Regions from separate parts of the Bradyrhizobium sp. S3.3.6 genome, predicted to be linked through region 2. Evidence: predicted binding sites of a transcription regulator. Region 2 holds the regulator's gene; each other region holds the start of a gene.
What was found. The regulator PhoB, encoded in region 2, activates phosphate uptake and scavenging genes when phosphate is short. The targets are predictions, from matches to a motif close to TGTCATNNANCTGTCAT.
Positions count from the first base shown of each region.

Region 1: a site for PhoB is predicted at 1,714-1,730, ahead of phnF (phosphonate metabolism transcriptional regulator PhnF). Genes of this name have one in related genera too.
Region 3: a site for PhoB is predicted at 3,081-3,097, ahead of ABID59_RS20495 (Orn/Lys/Arg family decarboxylase). Genes of this name have one in related genera too.
Region 4: a site for PhoB is predicted at 3,173-3,189, ahead of ABID59_RS16040 (UDP-2,3-diacylglucosamine diphosphatase). Genes of this name have one in related genera too.

Region 1 is NZ_JBEPOT010000005.1:4,003-8,918, reverse strand. Features, by position in the region: gene phnE (phosphonate ABC transporter, permease protein PhnE) at 1-822, shown strand, start outside; gene phnF (phosphonate metabolism transcriptional regulator PhnF) at 951-1,679, opposite strand; gene phnG (phosphonate C-P lyase system protein PhnG) at 1,800-2,264, shown strand; gene phnH (phosphonate C-P lyase system protein PhnH) at 2,269-2,877, shown strand; gene ABID59_RS16485 (carbon-phosphorus lyase complex subunit) at 2,881-3,996, shown strand; gene ABID59_RS16480 (alpha-D-ribose 1-methylphosphonate 5-phosphate C-P-lyase PhnJ) at 3,993-4,889, shown strand; gene phnK (phosphonate C-P lyase system protein PhnK) at 4,882-4,916, shown strand, end outside.
Region 2 is NZ_JBEPOT010000005.1:351,774-356,689, forward strand. Features, by position in the region: gene ABID59_RS18075 (aspartate aminotransferase family protein) at 1-129, opposite strand, end outside; gene ABID59_RS18080 (GcrA family cell cycle regulator) at 583-1,092, shown strand; gene phoB (phosphate regulon transcriptional regulator PhoB) at 1,396-2,103, opposite strand; gene phoU (phosphate signaling complex protein PhoU) at 2,126-2,842, opposite strand; gene pstB (phosphate ABC transporter ATP-binding protein PstB) at 2,854-3,675, opposite strand; gene pstA (phosphate ABC transporter permease PstA) at 3,672-4,517, opposite strand; gene pstC (phosphate ABC transporter permease subunit PstC) at 4,519-4,916, opposite strand, start outside.
Region 3 is NZ_JBEPOT010000006.1:415,302-420,217, forward strand. Features, by position in the region: gene ABID59_RS20485 (hypothetical protein) at 1-91, shown strand, start outside; gene ABID59_RS20490 (GNAT family N-acetyltransferase) at 81-671, opposite strand; gene ABID59_RS20495 (Orn/Lys/Arg family decarboxylase) at 678-3,035, opposite strand; gene ABID59_RS20500 (Lrp/AsnC family transcriptional regulator) at 3,143-3,622, opposite strand; gene ald (alanine dehydrogenase) at 3,756-4,871, shown strand.
Region 4 is NZ_JBEPOT010000004.1:690,366-695,281, forward strand. Features, by position in the region: gene ABID59_RS16025 (caspase family protein) at 1-170, shown strand, start outside; gene ABID59_RS16030 (threonine/serine dehydratase family protein) at 245-1,228, opposite strand; gene ABID59_RS16035 (glycosyltransferase family 4 protein) at 1,294-2,337, opposite strand; gene ABID59_RS16040 (UDP-2,3-diacylglucosamine diphosphatase) at 2,337-3,149, opposite strand; gene thiD (bifunctional hydroxymethylpyrimidine kinase/phosphomethylpyrimidine kinase) at 3,365-4,165, opposite strand; gene ABID59_RS16050 (ATP-binding protein) at 4,446-4,916, shown strand, end outside.

The DNA.
Region 1 (4,916 bases), 350 kb from region 2:
GCGCAGATCCGCGCGCGCTACCCTGATGTGTTCGAGCGTCCGGCCGCGGCACGGCTTGCGACGCCGGCCATGATCGTCGCGGCGCTCGGCATCTTCGTTTATGGCCTGATTGATCTCGATTTCTCGCCGTCGCGGCTCTTCAGCGGCCTCAGCCAGCTCGGCTGGATCAGCATGATGATGATCCCGCCCGATCCCGGCTCGTCGCTTCCGATCTATCTGAAGGCGATGGGCGAGACGTTGTCGATCGCGTTGCTCGGCACCACACTGGCCGCGCTGCTCGCGCTTCCGGTCAGCTTATTTGCTGCACGCAATGTCGTGCCGTCGATCATCCTGCGCTTTCCCGTGCGCCGTTTCCTCGATTCGATCCGAGGCGTCGACACGCTGATCTGGGCGCTGGTATGGATCAACGTGGTCGGGCTCGGCCCGTTCGCCGGCGTGCTGGCGATCGCCGTGTCGGATTTCGGTGCGTTCGGCAAACTGTTCTCCGAGGCGATCGAAGGCGCCGATCAGAAGCAGGTCGAGGGCATCCGCGCCTCCGGCGGCAGCGCGCTGCACGAGATCCGCTTCGGCCTGTTGCCGCAGGTGCTGCCCGTGATCGCGGGCCAGGTGCTCTATTTCATCGAATCCAACACCCGCTCGGCAACCATCATCGGCATCGTCGGCGCCGGCGGCATCGGCCTCCAGCTCGCCGAGCAGATCCGTGTGCTGGAATGGCAGAAGGTGTCGTTCCTGATCCTGATGATTCTGGTCGCGGTCGCCGCGATCGATTTCGTTTCCAGCAAGCTGCGGTTTGCGATCATTGGGCGAAGGGCTGTGGCCTGATCGCCGATCTCGTAGGGTGGGCAAAGCGAAGCGTGCCCACCAACTTTAAATCTTGGAAAGATGGTGGGCACGGCGCAAGTGCGCCTTTGCCCACCCTACGAGTTCGGATCTGGGGCGAGGGAGAAGAGTTACGGCTCCACCAAGAACTCCACCCGCTCCGCCGCAAACCGCGAGTGCTTGGTCACCAGCGGCTTGCCCTCGAGGTCGAGGTCGGTGGCATCGACCACCAGGATCGGCCGGCCCAGCGGGAGATCAAGCCGCGCGGCGTCGGTGGCGTCGACGATGCCGGCGGTGATCCGGGTCGCGCCGCGGCGATAATCGCGGATCCCGTAGTGCTCGAGCATCTTCGTCATCGAGCGTGTCGCGGCAAACACCGTGCCCGCGCCCGGAAACAGTTCCGCAGACAGCCAGGTGGTGGAGACGCAGATCGGCGCGCGATCGGCGAGGCGGATGGCCTCGATTCGGACCAGCGGTGCGCCGGTCTTCAATCCCAGCTCCCGCGCCAACTCGCGGGTTGCGACATCTTCCGACGTCTCGATCATCCGGCCATGCGGCTCGCGGCCGCCGGCGCCGACGATCTCGGAGAACCGCGTGCGCGAGCGCAGCGGATAAGCGAGCTTCTGCGCTTCGACATAGGTTCCGCTGCCGCGCTCGGCGCGCACGATGCCGCGCTCTGCAAGCGCCGCCAGCGCGCGCCGCACGGTGTGGCGATTGACGCGGTAGGTTTCGGCGATCTCCATCTCGCCCGGCAACTTGTCGCCTGCGGCAAAACGGCCGTCGGCGATGCCGCGCTCGATGCCGTCGGCAACGAGGCGCCATAGCGCGACGCCCGAAGAGGCGGTGTCCTGCATGCTCATGTCGGTGGCCAGCCTAGCTCGAAAATCACACCTTTGTCACGAAACAGTCATGGCGCTCTCGTATCAAGTTGTCTAGTATCATAGACAACTTGGATTCGACAAGTTCTGTAGAAGAGATCGGTGGATTCGGTGACCCAGCACAACACCCAGCAAGCCCAGCGCCAGGCCGCCATGGCCGTGCTGGCGCACGCGGAGGCGGGCGAGATCGCCGCCCGTCTCCGCACGATCCCCTTGCCTGGCCATCAGGATTTGCGGGCGCCCGAAAACGGCCTGGTGATGTTGCGCGGCCGGGTCGGCGGCGACGGCGCGCCGTTCAACCTCGGCGAGGCGACGGTATCGCGCGCCGCGGTGCGGCTTGCGAGCGGTGAGGTCGGCTTCGGCTACACGCTCGGGCGGGACGGTGAGAAGGCGCGGCTGATCGCTCTGTGCGATGCGCTGGTGCAGTCCCGGGATTTTGGTGCAGCCGTCGAGCGCGACGTTATCGCGCCGTTGCGCGAGCAGCTTATGGTCAGGCGCAAGCAGGCGGCGGAAGAGACCGCTGCGACGAAGGTTGATTTCTACACCATGGTGCGCGGTGAGGGGTGAGGCCATGACCACGATTGCGGAACTGCCGCCCGGTTTCGTCGACAAGGTGTTGTCGGCGCAATCGACCTTTCGTTCGGTCATGGATGCGATGGCGCGGCCGGGTTCGGTCCAGCGCATCGTGCCGATGGCGGGAACGCCTGATACGATGATGCGCGGCACCGCCGCGATTGCGCTGACGCTGTTTGACCACGACACGCCGCTCTGGCTTGATGCGCGGATGTCGGAAAGCTCCGACGTCCTGAAATGGCTCAAGTTCCACACCGGCGCGCCCGTGGTGCCGGACTCCTCGATCGCGGCCTTTGCGCTGATCGGTGACGGCGGTGCGCTGCCCTCGCTCGAGCGTTTTGCGCTCGGCACCAACGAATATCCGGATCGTTCGACCACACTGATCATTCAGGTCGACAGCCTGGACGCAGGCCGCAGCTTCGAGCTGCGTGGCCCCGGCATCGACGGTGTCGCAACGCTCCTGGCTTCGATCAAGCCGTTCGACCTGTTTGAACGCGTGCGTTTCAACGAGACGCTGTTTCCGCGCGGCATCGACGTGGTTCTGGTCGCCGATGATGCCGTGGTGGCGATCCCGCGCAGCACGCGTGTCATGAGCAAAGGAGGCTGACGCATGTATGTCGCAGTCAAAGGCGGCGAACGCGCCATCGAGAACGCCCATCGCCTGCTCGCCAATGCGCGGCGCGGCGACCAAAGCGTCGCGGAAGTCTCGCTTGACCAGATCTCGGAACAGCTTGGGTTGGCCGTCGACCGCGTCATGAGCGAAGGTTCGCTCTATGACCGCGAGCTCGCAGCGCTGGCGATCAAGCAGGCCCGCGGCGACCTGATCGAGGCGATCTTCCTGGTTCGCGCCTTCCGCGCCACCTTGCCGCGCTTCGGTGCGAGCGAGCCGGTCGACACCGGCGCCATGCGGGTGCAGCGGCGGGTATCCTCGACCTTCAAGGACATTCCGGGCGGCCAGATCCTCGGGCCCACCTTCGACTACACCCATCGCCTGCTCGATCCGTCGCTGGCCCAAGGCTTTGTGCCGGAAGCGCCGGCTGTTGGCGAAGCCTCGACCGCGCCGACGCCGCGCGTGACTGACATTCTGGGTCGCGACGGACTGATCGAGACCTCGCCGCAGACCGAAGATGGCGCCAGCGTCGGCGACCTCACCCGCGAGCCGCTGAACTTTCCCGCGGACCGTGACTTGCGCCTGCAGAATCTCGCACGCGGCGACGAAGGCTTTCTGCTGGCGATGGGCTACTCCACCCAGCGTGGCTACGGCCGCAACCATCCCTTCGCCGGCGAGATCCGCTTCGGCGAGGTCGAGGTGGAGTTCGCTGCCGAAGACGTCGGCTTTGCTGTGCCGCTGGGCTCGATCGAGCTGACCGAGTGCCAGATGGTCAACCAGTTCAAGGGCTCGGCAACGGAAGCGCCGTGCTTCACACGCGGCTACGGCCTCGCCTTCGGCCAAAGCGAGCGCAAGACCATGTCGATGGCGCTGGTCGACCGCGCGCTGCGTGCCCGCGAACTCGGTGAAGAGGTCGGAGCCCCGGCGCAAGATGAAGAATTCGTGTTGTCGCATTCGGACAACGTCCAGGCGACCGGCTTCGTCGAGCATTTGAAGCTGCCGCATTATGTCGACTTCCAGTCCGAGCTCGGCCTGCTGCGCAAGCTGCGCAAGGAATTTGCCGAAGCCTCTGCCGAGGCCAATGCGCCCGATGCCATGAAGGAGGCCGCGGAATGAACGCGCCCGCCTACAATTTCGCCTATCTCGACGAGCAGACCAAGCGGATGATCCGCCGCGCGATCCTCAAGGCGATCGCGATCCCCGGCTATCAGGTGCCGTTCGCCAGCCGCGAGATGCCGATGCCTTATGGCTGGGGCACCGGCGGCGTGCAGGTGACCGCCGCGATCCTGGGACCGCAGGACGTGCTGAAGGTGATCGACCAGGGCTCCGACGACACCACCAACGCGATCTCGATCCGCAAATTCTTCGCCAAGACTGCCGGCGTCGCCACGACGACGTCGACGGACGAGGCGACCGTGATCCAAACCCGTCACCGTATCCCGGAGACGTCGCTGCACGAAAACCAGGTGCTGGTCTATCAGGTGCCGATCCCGGAGCCGCTGCGCTTCCTCGAGCCGCGCGAGACCGAGACGCGGCGCATGCACGCGCTCGCCGAATACGGCCTGATGCATGTGAAGCTCTACGAGGACATCGCCCGTTTCGGCCATATCGCGACGGCCTACGCCTATCCGGTCAAGGTGAATGCGCGCTATGTGATGGATCCGTCGCCGACGCCGAAATTCGACAATCCCAAGATGGACAATTGCCCGGCGCTGCAACTGTTCGGTGCCGGCCGCGAGAAGCGCATCTATGCGATCCCGCCTTATACCCAGGTGGTGTCGCTCGACTTCGAGGATCATCCGTTCGAGCCGTATCGTTTCAACGCGCCCTGCGCGCTGTGCGCGGCCGAGAATTCCTATCTCGACGAGATCGTCACCGACGACAAGGGCAGCCGCATGTTTGTCTGCTCCGACACCGACTATTGCGAGGGACGTCAGGCCGCCGGCCATCACGGTGCCCTAAGTGCTGCGCCCTACAAGGACAAGGCGCAGGAGGCCTCCAATGGCTGAGCAGGATCTGCTCGAAACCGATCAGCC
Region 2 (4,916 bases):
CACGCCCGAGGTGAAATCGAGATAGCGATCGCCATTGGTTGCGATCAACCAGACGCCTTCACCGCGCTCAAAACCGATGTCGGTTCTGGCGAAAACGGGGAGCAAGTGCGGCGCTGCGCTGTTAGCCATGATGGTCTCTTTGGATGTTTCGGACGGCCTGAAACTGCGTTGCGCAGCGCATCATTGGTCCGGAAAACGAAACGTGCCGCCTTTTAAGGGCGGCACGCATCACTATCTTATGCTTGGCACCATTGGTGTCAATGCCGCCCGGAAAGCCCCGCGAAACCCAGATTCCGTAGTCTTGCGGTACCGAATTTGCGGGTTTTGGCCACGGAACATGTGGAAGCGAGTCGGCGGACTCTTGCGCGTGAGTCACGCCATATTGTAGCGTCTGGCTTGTCAGATACGACATCTCGTGCAGCGGTTCTGATCCCAAAAGTCCTCATGTACCGGCGTAAACGTTCGGGCGTATCATTGCGCCCGGCGAGCCTTAAGGGATTCTGGCGGCACGGATTTTTCGAGGCTTAGGCATTCGTTGTGCGGCCCCCAGGATGGCAGGCGCGCGGCGAAGGAAAGGGTGCAATGACGGTTTTGACCTGGTCCGACGATCGCGTCGAACAGCTGAAAAAGCTCTGGGAGGCCGGACTTTCGGCCAGCCAGATCGCCGCTGAGCTTGGGAATGTCACCCGTAACGCCGTGATCGGCAAGGTTCACCGGCTCGGCTTGTCGGGCCGCGCCAAGAGCCCGTCTTCGGCAGCTCCGCGGCCGCGCAAGGCGCGTCCAGCGCCGCACATGATGCGGGTGAGCAGGCCCATCGCACGCGGCAATACCGCGCTGGCGCAGGCTTTCGAGGTCGAGGTCGAGGCTGAACCGGTCACCTACGACAACGTGGTACCGATGAGCCAGCGGCTGTCGCTGCTCGAATTGAACGAGGCGACCTGCCACTGGCCGGTCGGCGATCCCTCGAGCCCGGATTTCTTCTTCTGCGGCGGCAAAGCGCTCTCCGGCCTGCCCTATTGCGCCCAGCACTCGCGGGTCGCGTATCAGCCGGCAGCGGATCGCAGGCGGGCCCCGGCGAAGCCGGCGCGCTGAGTTAGTCGGCTTCCAAGACTTCGCCGTCCAAGCGGCGGCGGCTCAACTTGCGACGGCGCTAACTCCCTCCGCCGTCGTCCCGGACAAGCGCGCCTCAAGCGCGCGCAGATCCGGGACCCATAACCACCGCGAGATGTGGTTACGGGTACTCGGAGTTACCTTTTTCGTGCAACAACGACGCCCTGTGGTTATGGGTCCCGGATCTGCACTCCGCTCCAGACAACGCTGCGCGTTGCCAGGAGCTGCGCTTGTCCGGGACGACAGCTGAGATTGCTGCCCCAGCCGAGCTCACGTCAGCCAACCCTACGCCTGCTCGGCCTTCGCGAACCGATCGTCCAGCGCGTAGCCCGCGCCGCGGACGGTGCGGATCGGGTCCTGCTCGCGGCCGAGATTGAGCAGCTTGCGCAGGCGGCCGATATGCACATCGACAGTGCGCTCATCGATGTAGATGTCGCGGCCCCAGACGCTGTCGAGCAACTGCTCGCGCGAGAACACGCGGCCGGGATGCTCCAGGAAGAACTCCAGCAGGCGATATTCGGTCGGGCCGAGATCGATCGGCCGGCCCGAGCGCGCCACGCGGCGCTTTTCGCGGTCGAGCTCGATGTCGCCGAAGGCCAGCACGGTTGCGAGCCGCTCCGGACTTGCGCGCCGCAGCAGGCCCTTCACGCGCGCCAGGAGCTCGGGCACCGAGAACGGCTTGACGATGTAGTCGTCGGCGCCGGTCGCCAGGCCCCGCACCCGCTCGCTCTCCTCGCCACGCGCGGTGAGCATGATGATCGGCAGCTGCTTGGTGTCGGATCGCGCACGCAACCGCCGGCACAGCTCGATGCCTGATAGCCCCGGCAGCATCCAGTCAAGCACGATCAGATCGGGGATGTGCTCCTTGAGGCGGGTGTCGGCGTCGTCGCCGCGCATTACCGTCTCGACGTCATAGCCGTCGCCTTCGAGGTTGTAGCGGAGAAGCTCGGTCAGAGCTTCCTCGTCCTCAACCACCATAATGCGTGCGCCCATCGGGTCGTCGCTCCTTGCGTAATCAGGTGTTCGGGACCGTGGTGGCGAAGGTCGTCATGTCGCCCTTCGGCCGCTTGTCGGTGATCGCCTGGCCTTCGATCATGTAGAACACGGTCTCGGCAATGTTGGTGGCATGGTCGCCGATCCGCTCGATGTTCTTGGCGCAGAACATCAGATGGATGCAGAACGAGATGTTGCGCGGATCCTCCATCATGTAGGTGAGGAGCTCACGGAACAGCGAGGTGCAGATGGCGTCGACTTCCTCGTCGCCCTTCCACACCGCCATCGCCGCCGGCAGATCGTGCGCGGCATAGGCGTCCAGCACCGACTTGACCTGCTGCTGCACGAGGTCGGTCATGTGCTCGAGGCCGCGGAACAGCTTGAGCGGATGGAAATCCGTCTCCAGCGCCGCGACGCGCTTGCCCATGTTCTTGGCGAGGTCGCCGATGCGCTCGAGATCGGTCGCGACGCGCATGGCGCCGACGATCTCGCGCAGATCCACCGCCATCGGCTGGCGGCGCGCGATCGTGAGCACGGCGCGCTCCTCGATCTTCTTCTGCAGCGTGTCGAGCTCGGCGTCGATGGCGACGACGCGCTGGCCGAGCGCGACGTCGCGGCGGATCAGCGCATCGACGGAATCGACGATCATGCGCTCGGCGATGCCGCCCATCTCGGCGACCAGGCGCGTGAGCTCCTGGAGGTCGGTGTCGAAGGCCTTTGCGGTATGTTCAGAACCCATGTGCCGTCTCCTCAGCCGAACCGGCCGGTGATGTAATCCTGCGTGCGCCGGTCGGTCGGCGATGTGAATATCTTGCTGGTGTCGTCGAACTCTATCAGCTCGCCGAGATACATGAAGGCGGTCTTGTCGGAGACGCGGGCGGCCTGCTGCATGTTGTGGGTCACGATCGCGATCGTGTAGTTCTCGGACAGCTCCTGGATCAGCTCCTCGACCTTGGCGGTCGAGATCGGGTCGAGCGCCGAGCAGGGCTCGTCGAACAGGATCACCTCGGGCCGCACCGCAACGGTGCGGGCGATGCAGAGGCGCTGCTGCTGGCCGCCGGAGAGCGACAGGCCGGAGGCGTTGAGCTTGTCCTTGACCTCGTTCCACAGCGCGCCGCCGCGCAGCGCCTTCTCGACGCGGTCGTCCATCTCGGATTTCGAGATCTTCTCATAGAGACGGATGCCGAAGGCGATGTTCTCGTAGATCGTCATCGGGAACGGCGTCGGCTTCTGGAACACCATGCCGACGCGGGCGCGCAGCAGATTGAGGTCGAGCTTGGGGTCGAGGATGTTGGTCTGGTCGAGCATCAGCTGACCGGTGACGCGCTGGCCCGGATAGAGGTCGTACATCCGGTTGAAGATGCGCAGCAGGGTCGACTTGCCGCAGCCCGACGGGCCGATGAAGGCGGTGACCCGGTTGGTGCCGAGCGCCAGGTTGATGTTCTTCAGCGCGTGGTGCTCGCCGTAATAGAAGTTGAGGTTGCGCACCGTCACCTTGGCCGGCGCTTCGGGCAGCATCGGCGCCTGGGGCAGACCGCCGGCCGCGCTCATCGATACGGAAAGATCGGTCATTTTGCGGTCCTCTCGGCGCTGAGAATGCGCGCGCCAATATTCAGGGCAAGAACGGTCAGGGTGATGAGCAGGGCGCCGCTCCAGGCGAGCTGCTTCCAATAGGCGTAGGGGCTCTGGACGAAGTTGTTGATGGTGACCGGCAGGTTCGCCATGGTCTTGTTCAGGCCGAGGCTGAAGAACTGGTTCGACAGCGCGGTGAAGAGCAGCGGCGCGGTTTCGCCGGCGACGCGGGCGGTCGCGAGCAGCACGCCGGTGATGAGACCGGATCGTGCCGCACGATAAGCGATCCGCTTGATCACCAGCGAGCGCGGCAGGCCGAGCGCGGAGGCCGCCTCGCGCAGCGCGTTCGGCACCAGGAGCAGCATGTCCTCGGTCGTGCGCAGCACCACCGGGATCACGATGACGGCGAGCGCGAGCGAGCCTGCGATCGCCGAGAAGCCACGCATCGGCACCACTACGGCGCCGTAGATGAACAGGCCGATGATGATCGAGGGCGCCGACAGCAGGATGTCGTTGATGAAGCGGATCACCGAGGTCAGCTTGTCGTTGCGGCCGTACTCGGCGAGATAGGTGCCGGCAAACAGACCGAGCGGCGCGCCGATGCCGACGCCGATCACGGTCATGATCAGCGAGCCGACGATGGCGTTGCGCAGGCCGCCTTCGGACGAGCCCGGAGGCGGCGTGTCCGCAACGAACAGATCGAGGTTCAACCCCGCCAGGCCGTTATAGAACAGCGTAATCAGGATCAGTGCGAGCCAGGTGACGCCGAAGGCGGCGGCACCAAAGCAGAGCCCGCGGATCAGGATATCCTTGCGGCGGCGGCGTGAGTAAATCGGGTTCATGTTAGTTCCCCGCCTTCTTTTCCAGCCGCATCAGCATCAGCCGGGCGCCGGCCAGCACGAAGAACGTCAGCACGAACAGCAGCAGGCCGAGCAGGATCAGGCCGGACTGGTGCAGGCCGTCGCTCTCGGCGAATTCGGATGCGATCGCCGCCGAGATCGTGGTGCCCGGCGCGAATATCGAGGACGAGATGCGGAACGAGTTGCCGATGATGAAGGTCACCGCCATGGTCTCGCCGAGCGCACGGCCCAGCGCCAGCATGACGCCGCCGATGATGCCGACGCGGGTGTAGGGGATCACCACGCTGCGCACGACTTCCCAGGTGGTGCAGCCGACGCCGTAAGCAGCCTCCTTCAACACGGGCGGCACCGTCTTGAACACGTCGACCGAGATCGAGGTGA
Region 3 (4,916 bases), on a different contig from region 2:
GAAGGCGAGGTTTTGCAAGGACCAGGCGTTGCGTCACTGGTCGCTGCATGCCGATCGCATCCAGGTCAGACCAGCTGACTTTACCTCGTAGAGCCCAGCCCGGGCGCCGCGATCGGCGGCGGCGCGGTGACGCCGGCGCCGAGCGAACGCTGCACCATGACGGTATCGGACCAGCCGCCGTGGCGGTAAGCGACGCCGCACAACAGGCCGACGCGCGCGAAGGCGAATTTTTCGTGCAGCGCCAGCGAAGGGGCGTTGTCGGCATCGATATAGCCGATCATCTGGCGGAAGCCGGCCGCCGCACAGGCATCGATCAGCTCCTGGAGCAGCAGCCGTCCGACGCCGCGGCCGAGATGCCCGTGGTGGACATAGATCGAGTGCTTGGCCGTGTAGCGATAGGCCGGACGCTTGCGGAACAGCACCGCATAGGCGTAGCCGACCACCTCGCCACGATAGGTCGCGACCAGATGCGGCAGGCGGGTCTGTTTCAGGTTCTTGCGCCGGTCGCGCAGGTCGTCCGGTTCTGGCGCGCCGGTTCCCTCGACATCGCACGGCACGCCATTGCGGACGTGATGGCGGTAGATCCGCAGCATCGCCTCGATATCGCTCTCGCGTGACGGCCGGACCAGAACCGGCTCGTCATCGGCGCGTGCAATCGCTGTTTCGTTCATCGGCCCCTACTCGGCAACGACGTAAGTATAGAGCCCGATCCGGCCGTGCGCATCGACCTCCTTGTAGACGCCCTGGATTTCCACATCGAAGCCCGGAAACGTATTGAAGCAGGTCTCGAACATCCTGAGGTAATCCACCATGGGCTTGGCTCGTTCCGTCAGCCGCTCGCCGGGGACGATGGTGGCGATGCCGGGCGGATAGACCACAAAGGGCGTGGTCGCGATGCGGCCGGCGATCGCCTCGATCGGCAGATAGTCGACGTCGTTCTTGAACAGGAAGCGCGCGGCATCGCGCGGCGACATGGCAATATCAGGAATGTGTTCCGGCATGAACTGTCGCGCCTGAAGCGCGCTGACATCGGCGGTACGGAAGAAGCGGTGCATCTCGCCGCAGAGGTCGCGCAGTCGCACGCCAGCATAGCGCGCCTGCCGCCGCTGATGGAATTCCGGGATCGCGTCGGCCAGCAGCGCATTGTCGTCGTGCAGTCTCTTGAAGGCAACGAGGCCGGAGATCAGCGTGCCGGCCTTGCTGGCCTCGACGCCGGGGGTGAGCAGAAAGAGCAGGGAGTTGAGGTCGTTCTTCTCAGGCACGATGCGGTTTTCGCGCAAGTACTGCGCGACGACCGGGGCGGGGATGCCGTGCTCGGCATAGGCGCCGGTGGTGCGGTCGAAGCCGGGCGTGAGTAACGTCAGCTTGTTCGGATCGGTCATGGCAAAACCCTCGGCCGTGCCGGGGAAGCCGTGCCAGTTGCTGTCAGGGCCGAGCTGCCACAGCGCGGGATTGGTCGCGAGCTCGTCGGTCGACAGCGTCTCCCAGGCAACGTTATGCGCGGCGCCGGGGCGGCTGACGTCGGGGATGGCAACGCGATCGGGTACGAACGGCTCGAAGAACCAGCGCCGGTCCGGGTTCTGTTCCTTCTCCTCGAACTCCCGGCGCATGGCGCGGATCTTCTTGCGCAGCTCGATGCCGAGGCGGATGGTGTCGTCCCATAGCACTTCGCCGGAGCGGCCCTTCATCATCTGCGCGCCAACGTCGAGCGAGGCGAACAGCGGATAAAACGGCGAGGTCGAGGCGTGCTGCATGAAGCTTTCGTTGAAGCGGCGGTGCTCGACGCGCCGCTTCTGGCCGCGGATGTGGCGGTCCTTGATATGGATCTGCGAGGCCTGCGAGAAGCTGGCAAGCTGCTTGTGGGTCGACTGCGTCGCGATGATGCCCGGTGCGTCCGGCGGGAGATTGGCAAGCCCCATCGCGAAGCGGCCGACGTAGAGCGGGTGGAACTTCATGAAGCCGGCCCAGGCCTCGTCGAACAGGATGTATTCGCAGAGGTGGCCGATGCGCTTCAGGATCATTTCGGCATTGTGAATCGTGCCGTCATAGGTGCATTGCTCGACCACGGCGACGCGGAACGGCCGTTCCTTGCGCCAGGCGTCCTTGTCCGTGACCAGCGGATGGTTGCGGATCGTCTCGCGCAGGGCCCGTTCGTCGAGCGCGTCCCAGCGCATCGGACCGATCAGGCCCCAGGCATTGCGGATGGTCGGGACATAGACCGGAATTCCGCCATTGATCATCAACGCGCCGTGATGGGCGGCCTTGTGGTTGTTGCGGTCGAACAGCACGAGGTCGCCGTCTGTGACGAGCGCGCCGAGCGCGACCTTGTTCGAGGTCGAGGTGCCGTTGAGCACGAAGTAGGTTTTCTCCGCGCCGAAAATCGCGGCGGCCTCCTTCTGCGCCTTCAGCGCCGGACCCTCATGGGTGAGGAGGTCGCCAAGATCGAGCACGGAATTGTCGAGGTCGTCGCGGAAGACGGACTCGCCGAGATGCTCGACGAAGACCCGGCCGATCGGGCTTCGGTTGTAGAACACGCCGCCATTGTGGCCCGGACAGGTCCAGAGCTGGTTGCCTTCCTCGGCATAATCGACCAGCGCGCCGAAGAACGGCGTCTTCAGCGTCTCGGCATATTGCTTGAGCCGGCTGATCAGGTTCTTGGCGATGAAGGTCGGCGTCTCCTCCGACAGGAAGACATAGCCATCGATGAAGTCGAGCACCTCGACCGGGAGATCCTCGAACCGCTTGCGCCGGATCAGGAGGATGATCGGGAAGTCGAGGCCGCGGCGCCGCATCAGATTGATCAGCGCCGATGTCTTGCCCTCCAGGCCTTTCTTGCCCCAATCCACCACCATGCAGCCGATCGCGGCGTCGGTCTGCACCGCCATCTCGGCGTCCTCCAGCTTGCGGGCCCGGACCACCTCGAAGCCGGAGCGCTGGATCTCCTCGATGATCTGGTTGAAACGGACGCCTTCGAGGTCGTCGGCGTCGAATACAGGTGCGGCGAACAGGAAGTTGAAGCGCTTGAAATAGTCCATGACGTGTCCCGAATGTGCAGAGACTGACAGGTCTCGGCACATTCGATGACAGTTCTATGACGGTGCGCGGGATGGCCCCAGCCCGCGCTTGCGGGGCGAGGGAAACGCTACCGCTTCGCCTCGCCGAACACCACCGTCGGCACCGCGCGATTGACGACCTCGCGCAGCGCAAAGCTCGATTGTACCCGCGCCACGCGCGGCAGGCGCGACAGTTCGGTGCGGTGGATGCGCTCGAAATCCTGGATGTCGCGGGCGAGCACGATCAGGATGTAGTCGTCGGTCCCCGACATCAGGAAGCAGCGCACGACGGAGGGGCACTTCACCACCTCCGCCTCGAACGCCTTCAGCGCCTCGTCGCTCTGGCTCTCCAGCGCAATGCGCACCAGCACCGTCGTGGTCAGGCCGAACTGCGCCAGATCGAGCGCGGCCTGGTAGGCCTGGATGTAGCCGTCATCCTCCAGCGTCTTCTGCCGCCGTGCCAGCGCGGTGCTGGAGAGGCCGACCTTGTTGGCGAGCTCGGTGTGGCTGGCGCGCGCATTGGTCGTAAGTTCCGCGAGAATCGCGAGATCTTTCCGGTCGAGGGCCAAGGTTTTGTTTCCAGCGTGAAAGGACACTTCCGCGACCGAAACCGGCGCGGGACGGCCAAAACTACCGGATATTTGCACGAAACCAAACTGCCTGCGCCGCTACGATCATGGGGTGAATCAAAAGGAGCCCAGGATGCGTGTCGGTGTGCCCAAGGAGATCAAGGTGCAGGAATATCGCGTCGGGCTCACCCCGGGCGCTGTCCGTGAATATATCGCGGCTGGGCATCAGGTCACGGTTGAGACTGGAGCCGGCAGCGGCATCGGTGCGTCCGACGAGGTCTATCAGCGGGCGGGGGCCTCCATTGCCGCCGGTGCGCGCGACATCTTCGCCAAGTCCGACATGATCGTGAAGGTGAAGGAGCCGCAGAAAAGCGAATGGGCCCAGCTCCGCGAAGGCCAGATCCTGTTTACCTATCTCCATCTCGCGCCCGATCCCGAACAGGCCAAGGGCTTGCTCGCGTCCGGCTGCACAGCGATCGCCTATGAAACCGTCACCGACGCGGCCGGTCACCTCCCGCTGCTCGCGCCGATGAGCGAAGTCGCCGGCCGCCTCGCCATCGAGGCCGCTGGCGCCGCGCTCAGGCGATCGGCCGGCGGTCGCGGGCTGCTGCTCGGCGGCGTGCCCGGGGTGCAGCCGGCGCGCGTCGTCGTGCTCGGCGGCGGTGTGGTAGGAACGCAGGCCGCGCGCATCGCCGCAGGCCTCGGTGCTGAAGTCACCGTGATCGACCGCTCAATTCCTCGTCTGCGCGAGCTAGATGATGTCTTCCTCGGGCGGGTGCGCACCCGCTTTTCGACCATCGAGGCCGTCGAGGAGGAGGTGTTTGCCGCCGACGTCGTGATCGGTGCGGTGCTGGTGCCGGGCGCGAGCGCGCCAAAGCTCGTGACGCGTGCGATGCTCAAATCGATGCGGCCGGGTGCTGTGCTGGTCGACGTCGCGATCGACCAGGGCGGCTGCTTCGAGACCTCGCACGCGACGACGCATGCGGAGCCGACCTACGAGGTCGACGGCGTCGTGCATTATTGTGTAGCGAACATGCCGGGCGCGGTGCCGGTGACGTCGAGCCAGGCGCTGAACAATGCGACGCTGCCGTTCGGTCTGATGCTCGCCAACAAGGGCTTTGCTGCCGTGCTGGAGAATCAGCATCTGCGCAATGGGCTCAACGTCCATCGCGGCCGCATCACCAACAAAGCGGTGGCGGAAAGTCTCGGGATGGATTTTGCGCCGCTGGGAAGCGGGCTGGCGGCATAGAGTCGCCAGACCTACGCCTTCGTCGACCTGTGCGGCCCGAGGTCC
Region 4 (4,916 bases), on a different contig from region 2:
GCATCAACAACGGCGTGAAACTCGACAACACCCCGGTGAACAAGGTGCAAGTCCAGAACAACCGGCCGCAGTTCAATGCGACGGGGAATGGCGGCGGCAACAATGTCCGTCAATCGATGAACCAGTCAAACATGAATGGCGGCAACAACCTCCGCGGCTTCATGCACTGATGGCGGCGACCGCACGCGACGAAGGAGCAGTGCGGCGACGCTCTGCCCCTTCTTCATGTCAAAAGCTCAAAACCTCAAGCCACCAGTTCAGCGAACAAATCCGCATCGACGTTGCCGCCGGAGAGCACGATGACCACGTTCTTGCCGGCGACGTCGAGACGCCCCGCAAGCAACGCGGCAAGGCCCACCGCACCGCCGGGCTCGACCACGAGCTTCAGCTCGCGATAGGCAAAGGCGACGGCTGCGCCGACTTCCTTGTCCGACGCGGTCACGCCGCGCGCCAGAAGCTTGCTGTTGATCGCAAAGGTCATCTCGCCGGGAATCAGCGCCATCAGCGCGTCGCAGATGGTGCGGCCCGCCGGCGCGTGCGGCTCGCGATGGCCTGCGGTCAGCGACAGGCCGTGATCGTCGAACGCCTCGGGCTCGGCCACCACGATCTCGGCTAGTGGGTAGCGCGCCTTCACGGCGGTCGCGACGCCTGCGATCAGGCCGCCGCCGGAGGCCGGCGCCACCACGATGTCAGGTGAGAGGCCGAGCGTTGCCATGTCCTCCGCGATCTCGCGGCCCGCGGTGCCCTGCCCTGCGATCACGAAAGGATCGTCATAGGGCCTGACCAGCGTCGCGCCGCGCTTCTCGGCGATGCCGCGCGAGATCGCCTCGCGATCGTCGCGGTCGCGATCGTACAGCACGACCTCGGCGCCATAGGATTTGGTGCGCTCACGCTTCGAGAGCGGCGCGTCCGCCGGCATCACGATGGTCGCCCGCATGTCGAGGATCTTGGCCGCCGCCGCCACGCCCTGGGCGTGATTGCCGGAGGAGAACGCGACGACGCCGCCGGCACGCTTGTCCTGCGGGATCGAGAACACCTTGTTGAAGGCGCCACGGAACTTGAAGGAGCCGGTGCGCTGGAGCATCTCCGGCTTCAGGAACACTTTCGCGCCAACGCGCTCGTTGAGCACGGGAAAGGACAACAGCGGGGTGCGGACGGCGAAAGGCGCGAGCACGCGCGCTGCGGCGTCGATATCGGCGGGGCCGATCGGAAGGGGCTGTTCGGACATGGGGCGATGTTATCGCGGCGGATGCGGCGCGGGCAAGACATCTCCGCGCGAGGATTTTTATCCGTTCAGGCGACGAAGCGCGGCTGTTCCGTGCCGGTCCGGCCGGGCAGCACCGCGCCGACCGCCCGGATGCTGTCCACAAATGCCCTCGCCGAGGCTTCCCAGGTGTAATTGGCGGCGAATTCGACGCAGGCTGGCCTGGAGATATCGAGCGCCGCGAAGCAGGCATTGCGCAGGTCATTGTCCAGCACGCCGACCGGCGCATCGCCGATGACGTCGCGCGGCCCCTTCACCGGGAACGCCGCAACCGGCAGGCCGCTCGCGAGCGCCTCGAGCAGGACCAGGCCGAACGTGTCGGTCCTGCTCGGAAACACGAAGACGTCGGCTGCCGCATAAATGTCGGCCAGCTCCTCGCCGTGCTTTTCGCCCAGGAAAATCGCGTCGGGATAGGCCTCTTCCAGTGTGTTGCGCGCCGGGCCATCGCCGACGATCACCTTGGTGCCGGGCAGATCGAGGTCGAGAAACGCCTCGAGATTCTTCTCGACCGAGACCCGGCCGACGGAAAGGAACACCGGTGCCGGGAGGCAGAGATCGATGGCGCGAGGGTGGAACAGCTTTGTGTCGACGCCGCGCGGCCACAGCACGACATTGGCAAAGCCGCGCTCGCTGAGCTCGCGGGCGAGTGCTGGCGTCGCCGCCATCACGGCGCGGCTGGCGCTGTGGAAGCGCCGCAGCGCCCGCCAGATCAGGGATTCCGGAACCGGCACGCGGGCGCGGACATATTCGGGAAAGCGGGTGTGAAAGCTGGTCGTGAACGGCAGCTTGCGCTGCCGGCAATAGCGGCGGACCATCAGGCCGATCGGCCCTTCCGTCGCGATGTGGATGCTGTCGGGCCGCGCTTCCTCGATCAGTCTTGCGATGCGCGCCGGGCGCGGCATCGCGAGCCGCACGTCGCGATAGCTCGGCATCGCAAAGGTACGGAACGATTGCGGCGTCAGGAACGTAAACTCGGTACCGAGCGTCTTGGCGGCGTCAGCAAGCTTGGTCAGCGTCCGAACCACACCGTTGACTTGCGGGTGCCAGGCGTCGGTCGCGACCAGGATACGCATCAAGCCGCCCTTGCTGCCACCTGCGGTACGGCTGCAGGCTTTTGGGCGTGGTCGGCCCAGGTGATGATCTCGAAACGACCGTCATCGTGCTCGACCAGCGCGGTGCAGCTCTCGACCCAGTCGCCGCAATTCATGTAGCGGATGCCATTCTCGTCGCGGATCACGGCGTAGTGGATGTGGCCGCAGATCACCCCGTCGGCATCATGGCGCCGTGCCTCGGCGGAGAGCGCCTGCTCGAACGCGCCGATATAGTTCACGGCGTTCTTGACCTTCTGCTTCGCCCACTGCGAGAGCGACCAGTAGGGCACCTTGAACATGCGGCGGAAGAAGTTGACGAAGCGATTCATCTGAATCGCGAAGTCGTAGGCCTTGTCGCCGAGATGGGCGAGCCAGCGCGCGTTCTGCACCACGAGGTCGAAGATGTCGCCATGGATGACGAGATAGCGCTTGCCGTCCACGCCGCTGTGGACGGTGTTCTCGACCACGTCGATGCCGCCGAAATGCGTGCCGTAATAGTTGCGCAGGAACTCGTCGTGATTGCCGGGGACGTAGATGACCTTGGCGCCCTTGCGCGCCTTGCGCAGCAGCTTCTGCACCAGGTCGTTGTGCGACTGCGGCCAGTGCCAGCTCGATTTCAGCGCCCAGCCGTCGACGATGTCGCCGACGAGATAGATGGTGTCGGCGTCGTGGTAGCGCAGGAAGTCCAGCAGCAGGTCGGCTTGCGAGCCGCGGGCTCCGAGATGGACATCGGAAATGAACAAGGTGCGAAAGCGCCTTTCAGGGCTCTCGTCACTCACATCGTAACTTCCCATGCGACAGCCTGTAACAATGTCCCGTGACAGGGGGATGACCAATTGGACCTTTGAGGCACCTCAGCTACGAATCAAACCTCGCCTCGCCCTCCCCGCGAATATCAGGCGCATGCGACAATCAGGCGACATGAGGCGGCATTGGTTGCCCGCAAAAGCCCGGAACACCCTGGTCCTGCTGGTTAACGGCGGGACCGACACGCAGCTCGCAGCCGGCGTCAGTAAAACTTGTGGAAATGATGGATCGGCCCGTGGCCGTGGCCGACGCTGAAGCGGTCGGCAGCTTCAATCGCAACACTGATCCAGGCCTTGGCGTTGCGCACCGCCTGCTCCAGGGTCTCGCCCTTGGCGAGACCCGCCGCAATCGCCGACGAGAGCGAGCAGCCGGTGCCATGGGTGTTCTTCGTGGCGACGCGCGGCGCGGCAAGCGCAATCGTGTTTCCGGCATCGACGAGATAGTCGATGCTCTCGGCGCCCTCGCCGTGCCCGCCCTTGATAAGGACAGCGTGGCAGCCGAGCGCGAGCAGGCGGCGGCCCTGACTCTCGATCTCGGCTTCGCTTCGCGCAAGCGGCCCGTCGAGCAGAGCGGCGGCCTCGGGCAGATTTGGCGTAACGACCGAGGCCAGCGGAATCAGCTTCTTGCGCAGGGCCTCGACGGCTTCGGACGCCAGCAGGCGGTCGCCGGAGGTTGCGACCATCACGGGATCGAGCACGATATTGCGAGGCTTCCAGCGCGCCAGCGCAGAGGCGATCACATCGATAGTCTCGGCCTGCGCCACCATGCCGATCTTCACCGCGCCGACGTCGAGATCGGAGAGCACCGCATCGATCTGCGCGGTGACGAACGCCGCGGAAACCGCGTGAATGCCGCTGACACCTTTGGTGTTCTGCGCCGTCAGCGCCGTGATCGCGGACGCACCGTAGACGCCGAGCGCGGCAAAGGTCTTCAGGTCGGCCTGAATGCCGGCGCCGCCGCTCGAATCCGAGCCGGCGATGGTGAGCGCCACGGGCGTGGTCATCGGGCGGTTTTCCGGGTTTTCGAAGCCAGGCGTTTCAAAGTCAGGCATTTCGAAGTCATGGCTTCTCCTACCGCGCGCTCGGAACACCAGCAAGCCGCGAATCGTGCACGCGCGGTGCCACGCAGTATCGTCGTCCCGGAAACGTGCACATCCGGAGAAATAAGACCTAGTCATCGCCCGGCCTTGGCGGGTCCATCCAAATCAGTGAAAGATTGATCGATTCGCTGGCGATGCCATGTTGCGGGCCGCCCCCGGCCTGAAACCCTCTCGGGACTGTATCATGTGGGCCTACTTCGAACGCATTCTCGACTCCTCGATGTTCTCACCACACGGCATCTGCCTGTTGTGGGAACCTGAGCTGATCTGGCTCCACGTCGTCTCCGATGCCATCATAGCCGCCGCCTATTTCTCGATCCCGTTCGCTCTCACGATTCTCGTCACCAAGCGGAGAGACCTCCAATTCGGCTGGGTCTACTGGGCGTTCGCGATCTTCATCATGGCCTGCGGCCTGACCCATGTGCTGTCGATCTACACGCTCTGGGTCCCGATCTACGGCATCGAGGGCCTGGTCAAGGCGGTCACGGCTGCGGCCTCCATCTTCACCGCCGGTGCACTTTGGCCGCTCTTGCCGAAAATCCTGACCATCCCCTCCCCGTTTGAGCTGCAGAAGGTTCAGGCTGCGCTCGAGGAGGAGGAGATCAAGAGCCGGGACGCGACGCTGCTGCTGCGGCAGGTCGGAGACGCCCAGCGC